3 regions of the Algoriphagus machipongonensis genome follow, and region 3 is predicted to be linked to each of the others. Evidence: riboswitches for the same ligand, from Rfam matches in the RefSeq annotation. Region 3 holds a riboswitch; each other region holds the start of a gene.
The links. Region 3 has a riboswitch for S-adenosylmethionine ahead of ALPR1_RS11210 (O-acetylhomoserine aminocarboxypropyltransferase/cysteine synthase family protein). Riboswitches for the same ligand answer to the same signal wherever they lie in the genome.
Positions count from the first base shown of each region.

Region 1: another riboswitch for S-adenosylmethionine. It lies ahead of ALPR1_RS13325 (homocysteine S-methyltransferase family protein); the one in region 3 lies ahead of ALPR1_RS11210 (O-acetylhomoserine aminocarboxypropyltransferase/cysteine synthase family protein).
Region 2: another riboswitch for S-adenosylmethionine. It lies ahead of ALPR1_RS06530 (trans-sulfuration enzyme family protein); the one in region 3 lies ahead of ALPR1_RS11210 (O-acetylhomoserine aminocarboxypropyltransferase/cysteine synthase family protein).

Region 1 is NZ_CM001023.1:3,182,880-3,190,487, reverse strand. It holds gene ALPR1_RS13335 (PAS domain S-box protein) at 1-3,414, shown strand, start outside; gene ALPR1_RS20390 (response regulator) at 3,429-3,824, shown strand; gene ALPR1_RS13330 (hypothetical protein) at 3,893-5,209, shown strand; SAM riboswitch class I at 5,297-5,395, shown strand; gene ALPR1_RS13325 (homocysteine S-methyltransferase family protein) at 5,456-6,508, shown strand; gene metH (methionine synthase) at 6,531-7,608, shown strand, end outside.
Region 2 is NZ_CM001023.1:1,514,229-1,521,836, reverse strand. It holds gene ALPR1_RS06550 (M14 family metallopeptidase) at 1-1,276, opposite strand, end outside; gene ALPR1_RS06545 (ribose-phosphate pyrophosphokinase) at 1,580-2,506, shown strand; gene ALPR1_RS06540 (50S ribosomal protein L25/general stress protein Ctc) at 2,534-3,124, shown strand; gene pth (aminoacyl-tRNA hydrolase) at 3,207-3,767, shown strand; SAM riboswitch class I at 3,826-3,929, shown strand; gene ALPR1_RS06530 (trans-sulfuration enzyme family protein) at 4,034-5,206, shown strand; gene ALPR1_RS06525 (CBS domain-containing protein) at 5,265-5,726, opposite strand; gene ALPR1_RS06520 (FG-GAP repeat domain-containing protein) at 5,847-7,391, opposite strand; gene ALPR1_RS06515 (copper homeostasis protein CutC) at 7,388-7,608, opposite strand, start outside.
Region 3 is NZ_CM001023.1:2,655,481-2,663,088, reverse strand. It holds gene ALPR1_RS11230 (M20 family metallo-hydrolase) at 1-165, shown strand, start outside; gene argH (argininosuccinate lyase) at 174-1,508, shown strand; gene ALPR1_RS11220 (SulP family inorganic anion transporter) at 1,608-3,149, shown strand; gene can (carbonate dehydratase) at 3,146-3,799, shown strand; SAM riboswitch class I at 3,886-3,994, shown strand; gene ALPR1_RS11210 (O-acetylhomoserine aminocarboxypropyltransferase/cysteine synthase family protein) at 4,182-5,486, shown strand; gene ALPR1_RS11205 (homoserine O-acetyltransferase family protein) at 5,490-6,542, shown strand; gene ALPR1_RS11200 (DUF2147 domain-containing protein) at 6,656-7,090, opposite strand; gene pdeM (ligase-associated DNA damage response endonuclease PdeM) at 7,160-7,608, shown strand, end outside.

The DNA of each region.
Region 1 (7,608 bases), 530 kb from region 3:
ATCACTATACTGGATAGTGAGGGGAATTATAAATTCATCGGTCCTTCAGTAGGGCAAAAACTAGGATTTAAAGTCGAGGATATTGTAGGTAAGAATTTTCAAGACTTCATTGATGCTGGAATTATCGAGTTGGTTAAAGGTGATTTTGAATCTGCTCTACAATCAGAGGAAGAAGTAAATATTGATTTTTGGGTTCATAGAGAAGGAGAAAAAAGCAAGTACATAGAAAGTTTTGCTAAAAATCTATTGCATAACCCTCAAATACAAGGGGTTATATTTAGCGCACGAGACATTACGGATTACGTGCAAACTGATTTTTCCCTTCAGAAGAGGTTTGATCTAGAAAACATGATCAATAAGGTTTCTGCTTTATTGATAAATGAATCTCCTATTGATTTACTAAAAAGTTTAAAAGACTCTTTCTCGATTGTAGGTGAATTTTTAAATGCAAAAGGAGTTGAAATCCATTTGAGAGAGGGGGAAAGCACTTTATTTAGTTCATTATGCCTTTGGGGAAAGTTGAAAAAAAGAAGTGTACAGAAGGAATTAGAACTAATACTTCAAAATGCGGCATTTCAGAAAGTTCAATTGAAGAGTATCGATGAAGAATGTTGCTTTATTCTTATCCCTATGGTTAGTAACAATAGGCTTAAGGGATTACTCTTAATTCAGGTTAACGAAAGTAATTTACAGTTTGACGAAAGTGAGCTTCAGATTTTAAGGCAGATGGGAGATATGTTCCTAGGAGCCTACGAAGCAAGCAAAATGAAAAGTAGAATAGAAAGGAATGAAAACCTTTTGGCCACTACTGAATTGATAGCAAAATCAGGTTCATGGAGATATAATGTCCACCGGAAAATGTTTCATTTTTCTGGAGGTTTGGCATATATGTTTGGACTAGGAAATAAGCCCACGTATGCTAAGTTTTCCACGATGATTTATAAGATAGATAAGCCTTTTAGAAAAGAGTTTATCACTAATCTTAGAGAAACAATAACATCGCTTCAGACGACTTCTGGAGAGTTTACTATGAAGTCGCCAGAAGATAAAAATGTTATTATCAATTATGAAATTGATGTGCCAAGCGGAGGAATGGGGCATCAAATAGAGGTGGTTGGTATCTGTACTGATGTTACCCATAAAAAAGCTACGGAAGAACAGCTTGTCTTGCAGTCACAAATATTGGCTCAGGTAAAGGATCCAATAGTAGTGACTGACTTAGAGCAGGAGCTGATTTATGCTAATGAAGCCGCGCTGAAACTATGTGATAAAACAGTAAATGACGTATGTAAAGGTAAAATTGCTGAGTTTTTTGAGTTTGAAAATCATGAAGAAAAGTTAGAAGAGATTATTCCAAAAATTGAAGAGGGGAATATATGGCAAGATGAGGTGAACTTGAAGATCAAAGGAAATAAGGCTGAACCTTTTGAAGTGTCAATTAAAGCCATTCATTCGGATCAAAACCAAAAAATAGGATACTCCTTAGTTCTTCAGAACCTTAGTGAAAAATATGAAGCGAAAAAATTAGCCAACAGGGCTAAAATGATTGTTGAAAATAGTCCTGTGGTTTTATTCAGGATAGATCCAAATGATGATTTTAGGATAGTCTATATTTCTGACAATGTAGCTCGATTTGGATATAACGCCCAGCAATTAGTAGAGAGTAAAAAATCAATTCTAGATTTACTTTATGCCGAAGATGCTAGACATATCAGGGAAAAATCTAAGGAAATAAAAAATGAATTTGGAGTTCCTTCATTCTCAGGATCCTATCGATTTAAAAAAGGGGATGGCTCTTATATTTGGGTAGAAGATCAAACGCAAGAAGTTAGAGACGAGTCAGGAAAAATCCAGCTCCACGAAGGGTTGATCTTGGATATTGACGATCGTAAAAAGTTGGAGGATATTAATGAGGAACGAGATCGTCAATACAGGATTTTAGCATCCAATATTCCAGGTACCAATGTTTTCCTACTGGATAAAGAGAGAAAATATATTGTAGCGGAAGGCACCAATTTTGAAAATTGGGGAATGACTAGGGAGGATTTTGAGGGGAAATTTTTATGGGAAGTGCATGTGACTCCTTATGAGGAAGTAAATGCATTGTTGGACCAGGTATATTACGATCGCCAATTTTTGGAATCAGAGTTTGCGTTTGGTGACCGCTATTATGCTAGGTCATTTAGACCGATTGTCATCAATGATCAAGTGGAATTTGTGCTTAGTATTATCAGAGATATTACAGATGAGCATCAAGCAAAAATCAATTTGCTACAATCTGAAGAAAAGTATAGAACGCTGGTTGAAGAAAGTACCGAAATCATTTTCTCTCTGACAGAAAAGTTTGAGCTTCAATATGTTTCCCCTAATGTGCAGCAGTTTTTAGGCTATAAAGCCTCTGATGTAATTGGTAAAAGTATTTTTGAATTTCTCAACCCAGATGACATGGGAGAATTTGAGAAAATCTTAGGAGACAATCAGGATTTCTTAGCTCAAAACCAGTTCTTGGAATTTCGACTAAGGCATTTAAATGGTGATTATAGAGTCTTTAATTCCCATGGAAAGTTGATCGAGGACAAGGAGGGGAATCCTAGTTTTTATACCGGTATTGCTAGGGATGTTTCGAAATTAAAAGAAGCCCAAAAGGAATTAGTAAAGGCGAAAGAAAATGCAGAACAGGCTTCTCTCGTTAAATCTCAATTCCTTTCAATCATGAGTCATGAAATCCGAACGCCCATGAATGCGGTGATTGGATTGTCTCATCTATTGATGCAGGAAGATCCTCGCGCCGATCAGTTGGAAAACTTAAAGACACTTCAGTTTTCCGCAGAGAATCTAATGGCTTTAATCAATGATATACTGGATTATAATAAGATCGATTCTGGTAAAGTCGAACTGGAAGAATTGCCATTGGATTTAAAGAATTTAGTAACCAGGATTGTTCATTCCCATAGCTTTCAGGCAAATGAAAAAGATTTAAGGCTTTCTTGTCTCATAGATCCCGATTTACCACAAAAACTTCTTGGGGACTCGGTAAGGTTAGGCCAAATAATAAATAACCTACTTTCCAATGCCATAAAATTCACAGATAAGGGAGAAGTTACGATTAAGTTGTCCCATGAAATTCTCGAGAAGGGAATCTGTCGAGTTAATTTTGAGTGTATTGATACGGGTATCGGTGTGCCTGAAGATAAAAAAGAATCAATTTTTGAAGCATTTACACAGGCTTCCTCTTCAACCACCCGGAAATATGGTGGAACAGGTTTAGGCTTGGCTATTGTAAAAAGGCTGGTAAACCTATATGGCGGAGATATCGAGGTGAATTCAAATATTTCTGGGGGCAGTACTTTTAAGTTTTACGCTGATTTTAAAATTGCCAAGTTCAATAAAAAGAGGCAGTCGATAGTAAAGTAAGACTTCCAAGTTCATTGCAGGAGGCTACTATTTTAGTAGCTGAGGATAATTATGTCAATCAAATATTGATAAAGAAATTCCTGAAAAAATGGAATACAGGAAAAGTGGTCATTTCTTCAGATGGGCAAGAAGCCTTGGAAATGTTTGGTAAGGAGCATTTTGATCTTGTTCTCTTGGATCTTCAAATGCCTGTCCTAGATGGCTTTGCAGTTGCCGAGAAAATCAGAGCTGATAGCGACCCGATAAAATCAAATGTCCCTATTTTGGCGCTGACAGCCACATCATTTCAAGAGGTAAAAGACCAGATGAAAGAAATTGGCTTTGATGATTTTGTTCCCAAGCCATTCATACCAGAAGTGCTTTACGATAAATTAATCAAACATCTTAATAGGAAAGATTCGCTAGAATAATCGGTTTAGCATTAATTTTGCCTGCAAGGAAGCTATTGTGCAGACAACCTTAATAACTGAGTAAATTCATGCCTCGTTTTTTTCGATTTTTCCTTTTCACCCTAATTCTCGGTTGGTCTTTTAGTGTCTCTGCACAGCAATTGGTGACAAAGAGGTCTTCCTTCTATGTCGTGGTAGGAACATCTGGTGCCAAGCTCAATCAATTTGACCAATTGCTGAAAGATCGTGGCCTGTCGGGATTAAGGAATAAATACAATACAATCGGCCTGGGATATCAAACTCGATACAATGATTTTGTGATCGGAATGGAGCTATATCATAACCGAGGTAGCAAAAGCGTTTTTGACGGTTATAACATAGGGTATAGAACTTCAAGGGCATTAGTGAATATTGGCTATTCATTTATAGAAGAGTCAAAATTTCAATTGATACATTATATGTCTATTGGAGCTGGGTTTTTGAATTTTCAGATGCTCCCTGAAAACCAATCCGGTAACTTGGATGAGTTTTTAGCTGAACCCGCTCAAGGCTTTATTCTTCGAAAGAAAAACATTCAAAAAGGAAGTCAATATTACGGCAACTTTTTGACGGAGACAGGTTTCCAATTAAGTTATGATTTTGACCTTCCGGGAAGGAAAGAAGCCTTAGAAGTATTATTAAAATTAGGATACTCATTTAGTCCATTTGAAGGTAAATGGAATATGAAAGACCTTTCATTTGATAATGCCCAAAGTGGTGCATTTATCAGACTTGGAGCAGGCTTAACGCTGCCGGATCGAAATTTCTTTTATAAAGATGGATCTATTGGATTTTACTTAATAAATGGAATTCATTTTACATCACCTACCAAGTTGAATGAAAAGCTTGCAGATGCTGGATTTAATGAACTAGACGGAAAGCCACATAATATTGGCTTGAAGATTCTTGGAGAAACAGGTTCATTACTCTATGGGGCTGAAGTATTTAATTTAGCAATGCATGGTGAAGCCAACACTTTAAGGGAGCAATCCCTCAATAGTCTTCGTGTTTATGGTAACATAGGAATGAAATTTTTCCAGTTCAAGAATTTTGGAATAGGTGGGGTTGTAGGACTAGGTTTTGGAAATATACGCTATACCAATACACTTAAAGAAAAGCCTGATTTTCCGGAATTATTTGAGCAAAGGAATTTTGACAGTTACATAAAGAGCAGTGGTTTGATGACCAAACCAGAAGTTTTTATTGAATATGGTTTGCCTATTGGAAAACGCAATTTGTTTGATATTGTATTCAACACCTCGTTTGGATATGAACTTCCTTTGGGGAATTACAAATTAGGAGATTTAAGCATGAGCAGCTACATGGCAGCACCTTATCTCAGTATAGGTGTGGGAGTAAGGCCATAAGTTGAGAATCTCTAAAAATATGTCCAAAACCCTATCAAAATTGCTGTAATCGACTGTTTTATTAGGAAAATGATAGTACCTTTGGTCAGCTTATCGAGAAAGACTGAGGGAAGGGCCCGACGACGTCTTAGCAACCTGTAACCAAGGTGCTAATTCCCATCCCGAATATTCGGGAATAGATGAGCGGATAAGTCTTTGTACTTTTTTCCGTGTTTTGCTCGATTAGCCCTTGAATATTAATCAATTATGCAAAACAGAACTGAACTCCTACTACAGCAAATTCAAAAAAGAATCCTGATTCTCGATGGTGCCATGGGTACTATGATTCAGCGATATAAGTTGACGGAGGAAGATTTTAGAACTCCTGAGTTGAAAAATTATGCGAAGGATCTAAAAGGAAATAATGATTTGCTGTCATTGAGTAAGCCAGAAATTATTAAAGCCATTCATAGGGAATATTTGGACGCAGGATCCGATATTATTGAAACTAATACGTTCTCTGCTACCACTATCGCCCAAGCTGATTATGGTTTGGAGCACTTAGCCTATGCAATCAATTTTGAATCCGCAAAGCTGGCAAGAGAAGTGGCAGAGGAATACTCAGCAAATAATCCAGATAAACCCCGATTTGTTGCAGGTGCAATAGGCCCGACCAATCGAACTGCTTCACTCTCGCCAGATGTAAATGACCCCGGCTATAGAGCAGTTACGTTTGACCAATTGGCAGAAGCTTATTCGGAGCAAGTAAGAGGGTTATTAGATGGTGGTTCTGATATATTATTGGTAGAAACAATTTTTGACACCTTGAATGCAAAAGCAGCTCTTTATGCCATTCAGGATGTTTTTGAGGAAAGAAATTTGCCACTTGATCCAAGGGAAGGAGGAATTCCAATCATGGTTTCAGGAACTATAACAGATGCCTCAGGGCGTACATTGTCAGGGCAAACCACTGAAGCATTTTTGATTTCAATTTCTCACGTTCCTTTGCTTTCTGTAGGCCTTAATTGTGCTTTGGGAGCTAAAGAACTTAGGCCATACCTTAAAGTTCTTGCACAGAAATCACCTTTTTATGTCAGTGCTTATCCGAATGCAGGGCTTCCCAATGAATTTGGGGCATACGATCAGGGAGCAGATGAAATGGCAGGTCAGGTCCGGGACTTTTTAAAAGAAGGGATGCTGAATATCTTAGGAGGATGCTGCGGCACCACTCCTGAACATATAGCAGCTTTGGCAAACCTTTCAGAAGGTTTTGCCCCTCGTAAATTAAATCAATTAGAAGTAGAAGAAACGTTGGATTGAGGTGATAGATAACAAACATTACATGAAACTATCTGGGCTGGAGCCTTTGGTAGTAACACCGGAAATCAATTTTGTAAATATTGGTGAGCGAACCAATATTACCGGGTCGAAAAAATTCGCAAGGTTAATCCTCAATGGGCAATACGACGACGCCTTGGATGTGGCATTGGATCAAGTCCGTGGTGGAGCACAAGTATTGGATGTCTGCATGGACGAAGGTATGCTGGATGGAGAAGCAGCCATGGTCAAATTTTTGAATTTGCTGGCTTCAGAACCTGAAATAAGCAGAATTCCAATCATGATCGATAGCTCGAAATGGGCGATCATCCTTGCAGGACTTAAATGTATCCAAGGCAAGGGGATTGTAAATTCTATTTCCTTAAAAAATGGGAAAGAGGAGTTTGTCAATCAGGCAAAGACCATTAAAAAGTTTGGTGCTGCTGTAGTAGTAATGGCTTTTGATGAAGATGGTCAGGCGGATACCTATGATAGAAGAATAGAGATTTGTGAGCGTAGTTATAGGGTGTTGGTCGATGAGGTGAAGTTTAATCCTCAGGATATCATTTTTGACCCAAATATTTTCCCTGTTGCCACAGGTATGGATGAGCATAAGAAAAATGCTTTGGACTTCTTTTTGGCAACACAATGGATCAAAGAAAATCTGCCTGGAGCGAAAGTTAGTGGTGGTGTGAGTAATGTGAGTTTCTCGTTTAGAGGAAATAATCCTGTAAGAGAAGCGATGCATGCTGCTTTCCTATACCATGCTATACACCATGGAATGGATATGGGGATAGTAAATCCCACTATGCTAGAGGTTTACGACGATATACCTAAGGACCTTTTGGAGAAAGTGGAGGACGTTCTTTTCGATAGAAGAGAAGATGCTACAGAGCGACTTTTGGACTTTGCAGAGACTGTCAAAGCTTCAGGGAAGAAAGAAGCCGTCAATGAAGCATGGAGATCTGATCCTGTTTCAAAAAGAATAGAACATGCCTTAGTCAAGGGGATTCTAGATTACATTGTGGAGGATACCGAGGAAGCCAGGCTTGAGTTGAGTAATCCTTTAAAAGTGATCGAAGGTCCTTTGATGGATGGAATGA
Region 2 (7,608 bases), 1.1 Mb from region 3:
CGTAATACACTGCATCTTCATCATCCTCGGATTTCTTCTTCTGAGATTCATTAAATGCATCTTCCACAGCTTTGGCATACTTTGGATACATGGTCCATGTGTCCTTACTACCTTTCTCGATTGCATTTTTTCCCATCAGCCAGATATTATACAAAAGCTCATCACCATGCCTGACTGCATGATTCAAAATGGAATAATTCAAAGAGACAGAATAATCAATAGACCTTCTAAAATGCCAGTCCTGTGGAGTTACTGGAAAAGGAGTTCCGTTATTTGGAATTAACCTATCTGGAACTAATGGCACGGTAGCCGGAGTAGGGTTGCCGATGATTTCGGTCAGAATTCCAATCATATTATGGTAGTAAGGAGTAGTTCTTAACCCACCATTCCACCAAGTAGAAAAGACAGAGCCATCCAACCTGGTATATCCAGGCTTATCCTCTCTCGTCAACCTGTTGATCATCGCAGCACCGACTCCATCAAGACTAGTGATAATCAATGGGTCAAAAACGTGATTAAAAGGATCCCTATATGGAGGTCCTGCTACTACCGTTCCTGCAGGCCCTGACTGGTGATGGTTATAAATAATCTGTGGCATCCATTCCACATATTGCTGGAGAGACATGTTTGCTGCCTCACTCATATTATTCATGTAGAAGTCACGATTATTATCATGGCCAACATACTTTTGGTAGAGTATAGGGATATTTTGATCTCTTTCTTCTGGATTATCTTTCCTCATGTACCAGTTGGACATGATCTCCATCCCATCAGGATTTGCATGAACCAAAAGTATAATAACCTTGTCAAGGATTTCCAAAGTTTCCTCATCTGACCTAGAAGCCAATTGATACAAAGTTTCGATTAACTGATGAGGACCTACCACTTCATTGGCATGTAAACCACCATCTATCCAAACAACCGGTTTACCCTCTACGGAAAGCTTCTCAGCTTCTTCTTTACTGATTTCAGCATGGGCTAATTTCTGTGAAATCTCTTTGTACAGATCTAATTTTTCAAAATTTTCTGGTGCGGTCACAATCATCATTGGTTGCGATCTTCCATATTCTGTTTTGCCAATTTCCACCAATCGCACCCTATCGCTGGCATCAGCAACTTTTTTAAAATAAGCCTCCGTTTGAGTGTAGTTGGCTAACTTATAGTCGTCCCCGATATTAAACCCAAAATGAGACTTGGGGTCGGGGACTGTCTGAGCAAAAAGGGCAAAAGACCCAATGCTCATCAATAGCATTAAGAATGTAAATCTTTTTTTCATATTCATTTATTTGGTTGGTGGTTTGACTTTACCCTCTTCAAAATACTATGAAAATAGAGGTATGTTATCCTCATTGTGGTCTTTCTAATAAAATATTACAGGATCGGGATAATAACACAATGAAAACCCACCCTAAAAAGCTCTCCCACTACAAATTCAATTAAACAGGGCGAAAAACCGATCTTAATCAATCCTTGGAAATTAATATTTCTAATGATCTAGCTTAGGTTTAGCCATCCTGTCAATTTTTACTATTTTTGTTTTCTTATTCATACCATTTCTTCCCCGATTAAACCTCCAAATATGTCCGAAGTCAAAATCTTTTCAGGTGGAAACAGCAATATTTTAGCAGATCAAATTGCCAAAAACTATGGAAAAAAATTAGGCGACCTAACCATCTCAAAGTTTAGTGATGGAGAATTATCACCTAGTTTTAATGAGTCTATCCGTGGTTGTACCGTCTTCATTATCCAAAGCACAAACCCTCCTAGTGATAATCTACTGGAGCTTTGCTTGATGATTGATGCAGCTAAAAGAGCTAGTGCCTATAAAGTATGTGCAGTGATTCCTTACTTTGGATATGCCAGACAAGATCGAAAAGACAGACCTCGGGTATCTATAGCAGCTAAAGCAATCGCAAATATGATCACTTCAGCAGGTGCAGATAGAATTATGACTTGTGATCTTCATGCTGGACAAATTCAAGGTTTTTTTGACATCCCTTTGGATCACTTAAATGGATCAGCTATCTTTGTGCCCTATTTGAATTCGCTGAGTTTACCCAACATGATTTTTGCATCTCCGGATGTAGGAGGAGTGGCTAGAGCAAGGGCATATGCAAAGCATTTTGAAGTAGAAATGGTAGTCTGTGATAAGCACAGAAAAAGAGCCAATGAAGTTGCTTCTATGCAGGTCATTGGGGACGTGGAAGGAAAGGATGTGATATTGGTAGATGATTTGGTAGACACTGCGGGAACGCTTTGTAAAGCTGCAGAAATCCTGACAGACAAAGGTGCCACTTCCGTCAGAGCTATTACCACACATGGAGTACTTTCAGGAAAAGCCATTGATAACATTGAAAAATCTGTTTTGGAGGAATTGGTTATTACTGATACGATTCCACTCAAACAAGATTCTTCAAAAATTAGAGTATTGACCGTTGCTGACTTGTTCGCCAAAGCTATCCATGCTGTAACAGGACACACTTCGATCAGTTCTTTATTTATTTAAGAACCAATTTTATTAAATATATATCTTATGAAAACACTAGAGATTATAGGGTTTAAAAGAGCAAATCTCGACAGTGCCACTCTAAACGAAATCAGAGATTCTGGCAATGTACCCTGTGTAGTTTACGGACCAGGCATTCCTGAGCAGATTCATTTCTATGCTCCGGCTATCTTGTTCAGAGATTTGATTTACACCCCTGAAGTTCACGTAGTAGAATTGAACATCGAAGGAACAATCGTAAAGGCTGTTTTGAAAGAAGCTCAATTCCACCCAGTAAGTGAAGTTCTTCTTCACGCTGACTTCATGGCTTTCACTAATGACAAGCCTATTAAATTTGAGATTCCTGTTAAAGTATCTGGAAGTTCTCCAGGACTTGCTAAAGGTGGTAAACTTGAATTTAAAACAAGATCTTTAAAAGTTAAAGGTTTAGCAGGTGATCTTCCAGATTACATTGAAGCTGACATTTCTAAGCTAGACTTAGGTAAGTCTTTCAAAGTTTCTGAATTGAAGGCAGAAGGTTTTGAAATCTTAACTAGCCCAAATGTTTCTTTGGTAACCATTGGTATCCCAAGAGCACTAAGAGGCAAAAAAGTAGAAGAGGAAGGCGAGGAAGCATAATCCTACCTAAATCAACATTACAAAATCCTGTCCCATTTACTGGGCAGGATTTTTTATTTTTACCCAAATAAACTCCACTCTTATGAAGTACCTCCTTGTCGGTTTAGGAAACATCGGACCTGAATATGAATTGACACGTCATAACATTGGCTTTTTAACAGTCGATAGGCTAGCTGAAAAAGAGAATTTAACTTGGAAAAGTGACCGCCTAGCTTTTAAAACTGAATACAAATTTAAGGGGAGATCTATTCACCTTATCAAACCTACCACTTACATGAACTTGAGTGGTAAAGCTGTGAATTACTGGATGAAAGAACTTCAGATTCCAAAAGAGAATATCCTCATTATCGTAGACGAGGTGGCATTGCCATTTGGGAAACTAAGAATGAAGCCCAAAGGTAGCGCAGCAGGTCATAATGGATTGAAAAATATAGAAGCACTTACTGGCGGACAAAATTACCCTCGATTAAGAATGGGAATAGGTGATGATTTCCCAAAAGGACGACAAGTAGATTACGTATTGGGCAAGTTTACTCAAGAAGAATTCGATCAATTGCCAGAAATCATGGACCAAGCAATAGACATGTCTTTGGCCTTTTGCACTATTGGCATCCAACATACCATGAATCAATTTAACAATTGACAACTTGTATTTGGAAATAAGATAAAGTCCAGCTTACTTTGTGGCACTTCAGGTAACTGATTTATAAAGAAGAGGCGAGAGATTAGGCTCACTGACCCTCTGGCAACCATCCACGATTTCGGGAAAGGTGCCAAGTCCTACCCACTGCGGGAACTATAAACAGGCTTTACAAAAACACCCCTTTTTAGTTCGAATAGACCGCTGTGGTTTGACTTTCTCAAACTGTATGAGCCTAATTGTATCAAATTATAATCCAGGCAATCGCTATGAGTAAGCATTTTGAAACCAACTCCATTCGGATCAACCCATCCAAGTCAAATCAAAAGGAACACTCCTCTCCACTTTACCTTACCTCTAGCTTTACCTTTGATTCAGCAGAGGAGGCCAGAGCGACGTTTGCAGATGAAATTGAAGGCAATATCTATTCAAGGTATGCAAACCCTAATTCAACTGACTTAATCGATAAAATCTGTGCTGCAGAAGGCACCGAAGCAGGAATTGCCACCGCCTCAGGTATGGCAGCTATGTTTGGTAGTATCGCTTCCTTACTTCAACAAGGCGACCATGTGCTTGCTGCCAGATCCCTATTTGGTTCCACTCACCAACTGTTGACCAGAGTATTTCCTAAATGGGGAATCACCTCAACCTATGGAGATATTTCAGATATTCATAATTGGGAAAAATTAGTACAACCCAATACCAAAATGCTTTTCATAGAAACTCCATCGAACCCTGGATTGGAAATCATTGACTTGGAATGGGCCGGAAATTTTGCAAAAGCGCATAATTTGATCTTAGTAGTAGACAATTGCTTTGCAACCCCCTACCTCCAGCAACCTGCCAAATGGGGGGCACACATCGTTACTCATAGCGCCACAAAATATATCGACGGACAAGGTAGAGTATTAGGAGGTTTGATTTTAGGAACCGAGGAATTGATGAAAGAGGTCCAGTTTTTCACTCGCCATACCGGGCCTGCAATTTCTCCGTTTAATGCCTGGATTTTATCCAAAAGCATGGAAACATTGGGAGTAAGAATGGATAGGCATTGTGAAAACGCCTTGAAAACCGCTACTTATTTTGAAGGAAACCAAGAGATAGATCAAGTTAAATATCCCTTTTTAAAATCTCACCCTCAATATGAGTTAGCCAAAAAACAAATGAAGCTTGGGGGAGGAATAATTACCTTAACATTAAAGGGTGGCCTAGAAAGAGCAAAGCGCTTTATAGATCAGTTGCAAATGATTTCTGTGACTGCAAACCTAGGAGATAGCCGAAGCATCGTCACTCACCCCGCTTCCACTACACATAGCAAGCTTTCAGAAGAAGAAAGAGCAAGAGTTGGGATTACGGATGGCCTGGTAAGACTATCCGTTGGACTGGAGCATATAGACGACATTATTGAGGATGTAGAAAAAGCGCTAAACAGATCGAAGTAAAAGAAAGCCCCTATCATATAAATGATAGGGGCTTTTTAATCCTAGTAGCTAAAGTGCTTTACCAAGTAGTGTCTTTCAGCTTAGGGAAAGCTCGTATAATATCACTCAAACTTATCTGACCGATCAAACTACCATCCCTTATCACAGGAAATCGCCTTATTTTTAATTCTAAAAATTTCTGAGCAGCATCGAAAATCGAAAGTTCAGGACCCAAGGTAATGACATCTACACTCATGTGATCCTTAACTTTTCCCGGAAACTTTGGAGTGTTAGTGTATTTCCCTTTGATAATTTCTTTCAAGCAATCTACCTCTGAGATAATCCCAACCAAGCTACCAGACTCATCCACTACAGGAGCGCCTGAAATTTTTCGTTTGGTGAGAACTTCCAAAACCATGTCGATTGTATCGTCCGGAAGAAAGGTCACCAGCTTAGTGCTCATATGATCTTTGACCAAAATTGGTGCTGCGGGAGACTTTTTTGGCTCAGCCATTCTTACTCCCTGAAAACTCTTAACCATAGCAAAAAAGATTATAGGTGAAAGAATAATTTACTGAAATAATATCATATATAAAAATAGAAGTCTTAAAATTTAAATTATTCGATACTAAAAATCGAAATAATCAATAATTAAAGAATATTATTCCTTTGTGTTTTCTAGGACTATTATGGGATTCCAAGGGTGATTTACTTTCTGATACAAATCTTGGAACTCAAAAGAACCCACAACTACGTCTTGATCTCCATCCAAATCCAAATCTCCTTTGGCTATAGTCAACCAATGTGAATTAAAATCAATTTCAGGAACAAAAGGTAGAAATTCGCCTTTTACGGTTTGTTCAAAATAAATCAGGTCTTGTCTTGGTACTTGTTCAGGATCTGGAAAAAAAGAGATTGCCATTAAATCTACATCACCATCTTGATCAAAATCATCTACTTCTAATCCACTGGCTCCGTACATGGGGTAAAACCAAGATTGATTAAACTCAAAATCCCCTTCATTCAAAAATATTCGGACTCCATGGAAATTCTTTAAAATCTGGGACAGATCTGCATTATCTCCATTGACTAAAACCAAATCTTTCAAACCATCAGCATTCATGTCTTCATACCTGAAATCACTAGATCCAAATGCTGGTTGAAAACGTAAAATAATTTTCTCTTTAAAGCTTCCATCTCCTTGATTTAAGTAAGCGAAGAAACCTTCATTCTCTTGTGTCATCAAGGCTAAGACATCCAAATCTCCATCAGTATCTAAGTCTTCAATAATTACTCTTCTGGCCCCGGGTTTTGCTTTCAAAACCTGTTTCTTAAAAACATCTCCGTCGGATAAATATAAACTCAATTCTCCCACATGGTTTCCAAATTCACTAACGACTAGATCTTCAATCCCATCTCCATTGAAATCCTCACTTGCCAAATGCACAGGCCTTTTGAGGTCAGAAAGAACAGAAGAGGTCTCCCAAGCCTCATTAATTTTATGATATTGAACTAAAGCCCCTACAGAATCATTCGATGGATCCATCAAGCCCATTGTCAACAATTCAAAATCTTGCCCATTTTCTAGCCATTTCAAATCAATTGGCGCGGTGTCAGTAGGAATAGAATCTTTCAGCTCAAACCCATTTTTGGAGTCAAAAACAAAAACAGATTTAAAACGATGTCCTAACCACAAATCTCCTGAATTAGGCTCAATTTGAAGCATGGTGACCAAATTTGTGTAATCCTTATCAAATTTCGGTTGCCTTAATTCGAAACCAGGAATTCCTTTTTTTACAGGTATTTTTTGCTCTTGGGGCAAAGGTTGCTCAGGAGAATTAGCCAAATAATAATCAAGAATTTTATCCCAATCTTTTCTTTTGATCAAAGGAACTTCTGAGTATATGCCTTTTGGCACATCCATATCAATTGGCATCAGTGTTCCAAAATCCTCATCAATTACCAATCCCATCCTTTTCCTCATGTCAGGAAGCACCTTATCCTTCCAGGTAGCCTTATCTAAAACTTCTGGTTCGGGTTTCACGTGACAGCTAGCACAATAGGCATTTGCCAATTGCTCCCCATCAAGATTTAAATCTGCGGATGCCAACTGGGTGAGTGAGGGAGGTGGCTGCTTTCTTTCTGAAATGGGATTACAGGAACAAAGTGCGATTAAAGCAATCGATAAGGATTTATTGATTTTCATAGGGAATCAATCGCTTCTCTAAATTGACTAACTGTTTCCTGATCTACTAGAAGGTGCTTACTAAAAGCTTCCGGATCATCAGAAAAAGAAACATCAGGATTCACAAAATTATTGTTGGCAGATTTCCATGTCTTGCAGGAAGCATGAATATCCTTGAAATAGGGGATTTTAGAAAGTGAGGTTACATGCTCAGGCTTTGAACCACCTCCAGGCATGA
Region 3 (7,608 bases):
GATCAAGCATTAATACCCTATCCTTCTGTAAAAATAGGCCCAGGGGACTCTGCAAGATCACACACTGCAGATGAATTCATTTATTTGAATGAAATTCAAGAAGGCATTTCAGGTTATATTTCCATTTTGGAAACCTATATTCAATTATTGACTCAAGAATCATAATACTACCCATGAAACTCTGGCAAAAAGCAACAGGAAATAAAAAAGAGGTTGAAAATTTTACGATCGGAAGAGATCCTGAATTTGATATCCTATTGGCTCCATTTGATGTATTGGGATCTATGGCACATGCAGAAATGCTAGCTAAAGTTGGTTTGCTAATTCCTGAAGACAATAAGACACTACAAAAGGGACTGAAAGACATTTATTATGAAATTGAGAAAGGGGAATTTGAAATTTCTCCTGGTGTGGAAGATGTTCACTCTCAAATTGAATTTTTATTAACAGAACGGTATGGAGAGGTTGGAAAAAAACTTCATAGTGGAAGAAGCAGAAATGATCAGGTTCTTGTTGATTTGAAATTATACTATAGAGCCGCGATCAGAGAATTAGTAGAAGAAGCTTCTATCCTATTTGACTTGTTGGTCAAGCTTTCAAAAAAGCATAAAGATGATTTGATGCCTGGGTATACACATACTCAATTAGCCATGCCTTCTTCATTTGGGCTTTGGTTTGGTTCATTTGCAGAAAGCTTAACGGAAGATATGGGTATGTTGGTGGCAGCTTTTGATCTTGCGAATAAAAATCCCTTAGGGTCTGCTGCTGGTTATGGTTCAAGTTTCCCATTAGATAGGACTTTCACCACTCAATTATTGGGCTTTGCCGATCTACATCATAATGTAATCAATGCTCAAAATAGTAGAGGCAAAGCTGAGAAAACCTTAGCATTTGCTTTGGCAGGAATTGCAGGAACCTTAAATAAGCTCTCTAGTGATGTTTGCTTGTTTATGAATCAGCATTTTGGTTTTATCTCTTTTCCTGATGATTTGACTACAGGCAGTAGCATCATGCCTCATAAAAAGAACCCTGATGTGTTTGAATTGATGCGTGCTAAAACCAATCAGATTCAAAGTGTACCCAATTCAATCACCCTACTTCTCACCAATACTACAACTGGGTATCACAGGGATTTGCAACTACTGAAAGAGGAGATTTTTCCAGCAATTGATACCATGCAAGACTGTCTGAGTATGTGTACATTCATGTTAAAATCCATTAAAATAAAGCAGGGCATATTAGAGAATCCATTTTACAAACATGTGTTCTCTGTTGAAGTGGTAAATGAATTGGTTATTAAGGGATTGCCATTTAGAGATGCTTATAAAAAGGTGGGATTAGACATCGAAGAGGATAATTTTTCTCCAGACCAAAGCCAAATAAATCATACACATGAAGGAAGCATTGGTAATTTATGTTTGGAAGAAATTAAAAGTAAAATGGAGCTAGCAATCAATAAATTTAATTTTGAGAAGCTTGATCAATCTGTCAAATCCCTATTAGATTAAAATTTTAGCTTATTTTAAATTATGCCATAATTTCTGTTGAAAAATCATACTTTTGGTTAATATAAATTATTCTGAACGCTAAATTTATGATTGAATATTATGGAAAGTCTTATAGGTAATAACCTCAGATATGACTTAAAATCCAGTCTGGTTGTATTTTTAGTTGCTCTACCCTTGTGTTTAGGGATTGCCATAGCCAGTGGAGCACCACCTATGTCTGGATTAATTGCCGGGATTGTCGGAGGGATAGTCGTTGGAGCATTTTCCGGATCACATGTCAGTGTCAGTGGTCCTGCTGCAGGTTTGACTGTGGTGGTATTAGACTCCATATCTTCACTGGGAACCTTTCCTTTGTTTTTATCTACTCTGGTAATTGCGGGACTGATTCAATTGGGCTTAGGCTTACTTAAAGCTGGGGTTCTAGGTTATTATTTTCCTCATTCCGTAATCAAAGGAATGCTTACTGCCATTGGGTTGATTCTTATTCTAAAGCAAATCCCACATGCTTTGGGCTATGATAAGGATACCATGGGAGACCTGGCATTTGCCCAATCAGACAATCATAATACCTTCACTGAAATCTGGTATGCGATAAAATTCAATAGCCCAGGTGCTATTGTTATTGTACTGGTGGCATTGGGGATTTTAATTCTTTTTGAACAGCCACGGATAAGGAACCATAAAATTTTTGGTGTTGTACCTGGAGCCTTGTGGGCAGTAATTTCAGGTATTCTAATTAATTTATTTTATCAGAACTCATTTGCAGAATGGGCTTTAGATGGTGAACACCTAGTAACTATTCCTTCTGTCAGCAGTGTAGATGAATTAGGAACCTTGATTACATTTCCAGACTTTTCCATGATTGGTGACCCCTCATTCTGGGTTATTGCATTTACTTTGGCAGTCATTGGATCTATAGAAACTCTCTTGTGCATAGATGCTGCAGATAAAATGGATCCGCAGAAAAGGATCACCCCTCCTTCTCGGGAATTGGTGGCTCAGGGAATTGGTAATTCTTTCTCTGGACTTATTGGTGGGCTTCCTGTGACTGCAGTTATTGTGAGAAGTTCTGCAAATATTACCAGTGGTGCTAAAACCAAACTTTCAGCCATATTGCATGGAATACTTCTGATGGTATTGATACTGGCCATTCCAAATATTCTAAACAAAATCCCTTTAAGTTGCCTAGCAGCAGTCCTATTTGTGGTAGGATATAAACTTGCTAAACCATCCATATTTGTATCCATTTATGAAAAAGGTTGGGATCAGTTTATTCCTTTTATCGTCACTGTGATAGCGATTTTATTTACAGATCTGTTGATTGGAATCGGAATCGGAATGGCTTTTGGACTTTTCTTTGTAATCAAATCCAACTTCCATAAATCTGTTCGTATTACTGAAATGAATGGAAACTACCTTGTTCAGCTACAAAAAGACGTGAGTTTTCTAAATAAAGCGCCTTTAATGAATGCACTATCCAAAATACCTAATGGTAGCCAAGTGATCATCAATGGTGAGAAAGCAAGGTTTATTGACCATGATATTCAAGAAGTCTTGAATGACTTTATTGCCACCTCTTCCGATAAACAGATTAAAATTACCACAGAAGGATTTAACTATAAATTAACTGAAACTGTATGAAACCATACGATAAACTGCTTCTCCAAAATAAAGCTTGGTCCGAAGAAGTAAATGAATTAGACCCTTCATTTTTTAAAAAATTGTCACAGCAACAGAGCCCCAAGTTTCTTTGGATAGGCTGTGCGGATAGTCGAGTGCCTGCAAACCAAATAACAGGTACAGATCCTGGAGAGATATTTGTTCATCGAAACATAGCCAATATGGTGGTGCACACAGACCTAAATTTATTGAGTGTTCTTCAGTATGCTGTAGAAGTTTTAAAGGTTGAACATATCATTGTTTGTGGTCATTATGGATGTGGTGGAATTGCAGCAGCTTTAGGACATGATAATTTAGGTTTGATCAATAAGTGGCTCAGGAATATCAAAGAAGTCTATTATAAATACCAATCTGATATTGAAGCAATTGCTGACGAAAAGGGAAAAATAAATAAGCTGGTAGAATTTAATGTAATTGAACAATGTCAGGATTTAATTAAAACCTCTATCATTCAAAAAGCATGGAAGTCAAGAAAAGCTCCAACTATTTATGGTTGGGTTTATGGGTTAGATAATGGATTAGTTTCCGAGCTGGTACAAATTGAGCCAGACATTGAAAATGTAAACCCTATCTTTCGATATGATCAAGATCAGTTAGATCAAAGCTTCTAAAAAAAATAGCCCGAATTCATTATTTCATTTTGAAAATCCGATTTCGGGCTTTTTATTTGTGTCATCCTTCACTTTTTAAGTGCAAGGATTTATAAAGAAGAGGTGAGAGACAGGCTCTATGACCCTCTGGCAACCTGGAAAATCCAAGGTGCCAAATCCTGCCAGTTGAGATGGTCTTAACTGGGACTATAAATTCTTTGCAACATGAACACAGGATTTAAACCTCAACCTTTCCCGGCTAATATTCCAACAAGTGATAAATACTTGTTTCTTGCTCATTTCTTGAACAAGACAAAAATGCTATGCCTTCCTTATTTTAAATTATTCTTTCAAAAAGCGGGTATCCTCTACCCAATATCTTTTAACAATAAACTCTAAAACCATGTCAAATCTACACTTTGAAACTTTACAGTTACATGCAGGTCAAGAGCCTGATCCAGCGACCAATGCAAGAGCAGTTCCGATTTATCAAACAACTTCCTATGTATTTAATAGTGCTGAGCACGGAGCGAACTTATTTGGGCTGAAAGAATTCGGTAATATTTATACCCGAATTATGAACCCAACCACAGATGTCTTTGAAAAAAGGATTGCTGCCTTAGAAGGTGGTGTGGCTGCAGTAGCTACTGCGTCAGGGCAAGCAGCTCAATTTTTAGCTCTAAACAATATTCTGTCAGAAGGTGAGAATTTTGTATCTACATCCTTTTTATATGGCGGTACTTATAATCAGTTTAAAGTGGCATTTAAGCGAATAGGTATTGAAGCCAGATTTGCCAAAGGAAATGATGCTCCTGCATTTGAAGCATTGATTGATGACAAGACAAAGGCAATTTATTTGGAGACTATCGGTAATCCAGAGTTTAATATTCCTGATTTTGAGGCCATTGCTGCCTTAGCTAAAAAGCATGATATTCCTTTGGTGGTGGACAATACTTTTGGAGCTGGAGGATTCTTATTTCAGCCTATTGCCCATGGTGCTAATTTGGTAACCTCTTCAGCAACCAAATGGATTGGTGGCCATGGAACATCCATCGGAGGTATTATTGTGGATGCAGGTAATTTCAATTGGGGAAATGGGAAATTCCCTCAATTCTCAGAGCCATCTGAAGGATACCATGGATTGAATTTCTGGGAAGTTTTTGGAGAAAATAATCCTTTGGGAATGCCCAATGTAGCCTTTGCCATTAGAGCACGTGTGGAAGGATTAAGGGATTTTGGGCCTGCTATCTCCCCTTTCAATTCTTTCTTACTGCTACAAGGGATTGAAACTTTATCCTTGAGAGTACAAAAAACAGTAGACAATGCACTGGCTATTGCCAAATGGTTGGAAAGTCATTCTCAAGTCAAAAAAGTGAATTATCCAGGACTGACTTCCTCTCCATATCATGAACTGGCCAAGAAATACCTGAAAAATGGATTTGGTGGCGTTTTGAGTTTTGAAATAGATGGAGATAAAGAACAAGCCTCAGAATTTATCAATAGCCTAGAATTAGTATCTCATTTGGCCAATGTAGGTGATGCTAAAACGTTAATTATTCAGCCTTCTGCTACGACACACCAGCAACTTTCTGATGAGGAGCAAATAGCAGCAGGAGTTACCCCTACTCAGCTTCGTTTGTCTGTAGGTATCGAACATGTGGAAGATATCAAAGCAGACTTACAGCAAGCATTTGAAAAATTAAAATAATCAATGAATTTAAAGAGTCAGTTCGCCTCGATTACCATGTCTCAAGATCTGTTTCATTCTAATCTGCCTTTAGAGCTAGAATCCGGAGAAATTTTACCAGAGTACGAAATTTCTTATACCAGCTATGGAGAGCTTAATGCAGATAAATCCAATGTTGTCTGGGTTATTCATGCCCTAACTGGAGATTCGAATGTTTCAGAATGGTGGAGTGGATTAATTGGAGAGGATAAGTTTTTTGATCCCTCCAGACATTTTATCATTTGTGCCAATTTGTTGGGATCCTGCTATGGGAGTACAAACCCATTAAGTATTAACCCAAAAACCGGTCAAAAATATTTCTACGATTTTCCTGAATTGACTACTCGGGATTTAGCTAAAAGTCTAGACAATCTAAGAAATCATCTGGGCATTCATCAAATCCATACCTTGATTGGAGGTTCTTTGGGAGGTCAGATCAGTTTAGAGTGGGCTTATATCCTTGGGGAAAAGCTTTCAAATGTGGTAGTTCTTGCTTCTACTGCAAAAAGCAGCCCTTGGGTCATTGGTTTGAATGAATCACAAAGAATGGCAATCGAATCGGATCAGACTTGGGGAGAAAAATCTGAAAATGCAGGGATTAAAGGTTTGGAGGCAGCTAGATCAATTGCCATGTTGAGCTATAGGCATCCGGAAGATTTCCAAAAGAAGCAATCAGATTTAGATGAAAAGCTGGATGGATTCAGAGCTTCATCCTATATCCGATATCAAGGACATAAAATTACCAAAAGGTTTAATGCTCTTTCCTATTGGATTTTGAGTAAAACCATGGATAGTCATGATGTGGGAAGAGGAAGAGGTGGAGCAGGTAAAGCGATAGGGCAAATTGAAGCAAGGGTCCTCGCCATAGGTGTGGATAAGGATTTACTTTTCCTTTCCTCTGAATCAAAGTATATAGCCCAGCATGCCAAACGTGGTACTTTTAGAGAAATCAATTCTACCGCAGGTCATGATGCTTTTTTAATTGAATTTGAGCAATTGGCTTATATTCTCCAATCCTTCTATTTAGAAAATAATTAAGGTGATTTAAGCATCGGATTACAATCTATAAAGGGAGTTTAAATGTGATTTTCACACCACATTTAAACTCCCTTTTTTTATACTTTTTTGGAAATACCCCTAAGGACTTGCCGTTATTTCACTTTTGTCCATTCTACTGTTCTACCAATCCAAGAGAATCCTATATAACCTTTCAACTCTAATTTATTGGGATCATTGACTCTCGCTTCACAAGAATAGGTTTTTCCTGATTTGGGATCATAGATTTCCCCTCCTTTCCATTTTTCACCATCGTAAGTTAGACCTTTCAAAATGGTGAGCCCCATAACAGGTCTATCCCTTAAACTTTCGTCTTCATTTGCTAAATCTAAAACTTGAGAGTCTTCTAAACCCGGAACATCTAACCAGGTAATTTTACCTAAATATTCTCCTTCATTATTGATTATTTTAATTTGGGCAGTTTTATCCGTGTTTAACCAAGTACCCAGGATTTCAGATTGAGCTTGGACTTGTATATTTGGCAAACCAAGACATAAAATCAAGGAGAGTGTAAATAGAATGTATTTCATATTAATTTTATTTCAATTCATCAATTGAGATGAGTTTTTCCTTATTACTATATTTTCTAAAATTATTCAATGAATATAACAAATTCTAAAATTAATTTCCATGAAACCGAACTTCATTTATTGAAAGAAAAAGCGGTTTGGGCTCCAGCACATAAAGCCATTTTTATCGCGGATTTACATTTTGGAAAAGCCGCACATTTTAGAAAATCAGGGATACCAATCCCAGAACCTATTCATAGTCAAGATTTATTAAATCTTGAGTTCTTAATAAACCAGTATCATCCACAAACTGTTTATTTTTTGGGAGATCTTTTCCATAGCGATTGGAATGGTCAATGGGAGGTTCTAAATGTTTTTTTGGGGCAATTTGAGCAGGTGAATTTTCATTTAGTTCTTGGAAATCATGACATCCTACCCACAATGATTTATGATCATTCTACGTTTGAGATTCATGATAAGCCCTTGGAGGTCGGAAATCTCATTTTAAGTCATGAACCTTTGGAAGAAATTTCAATAAA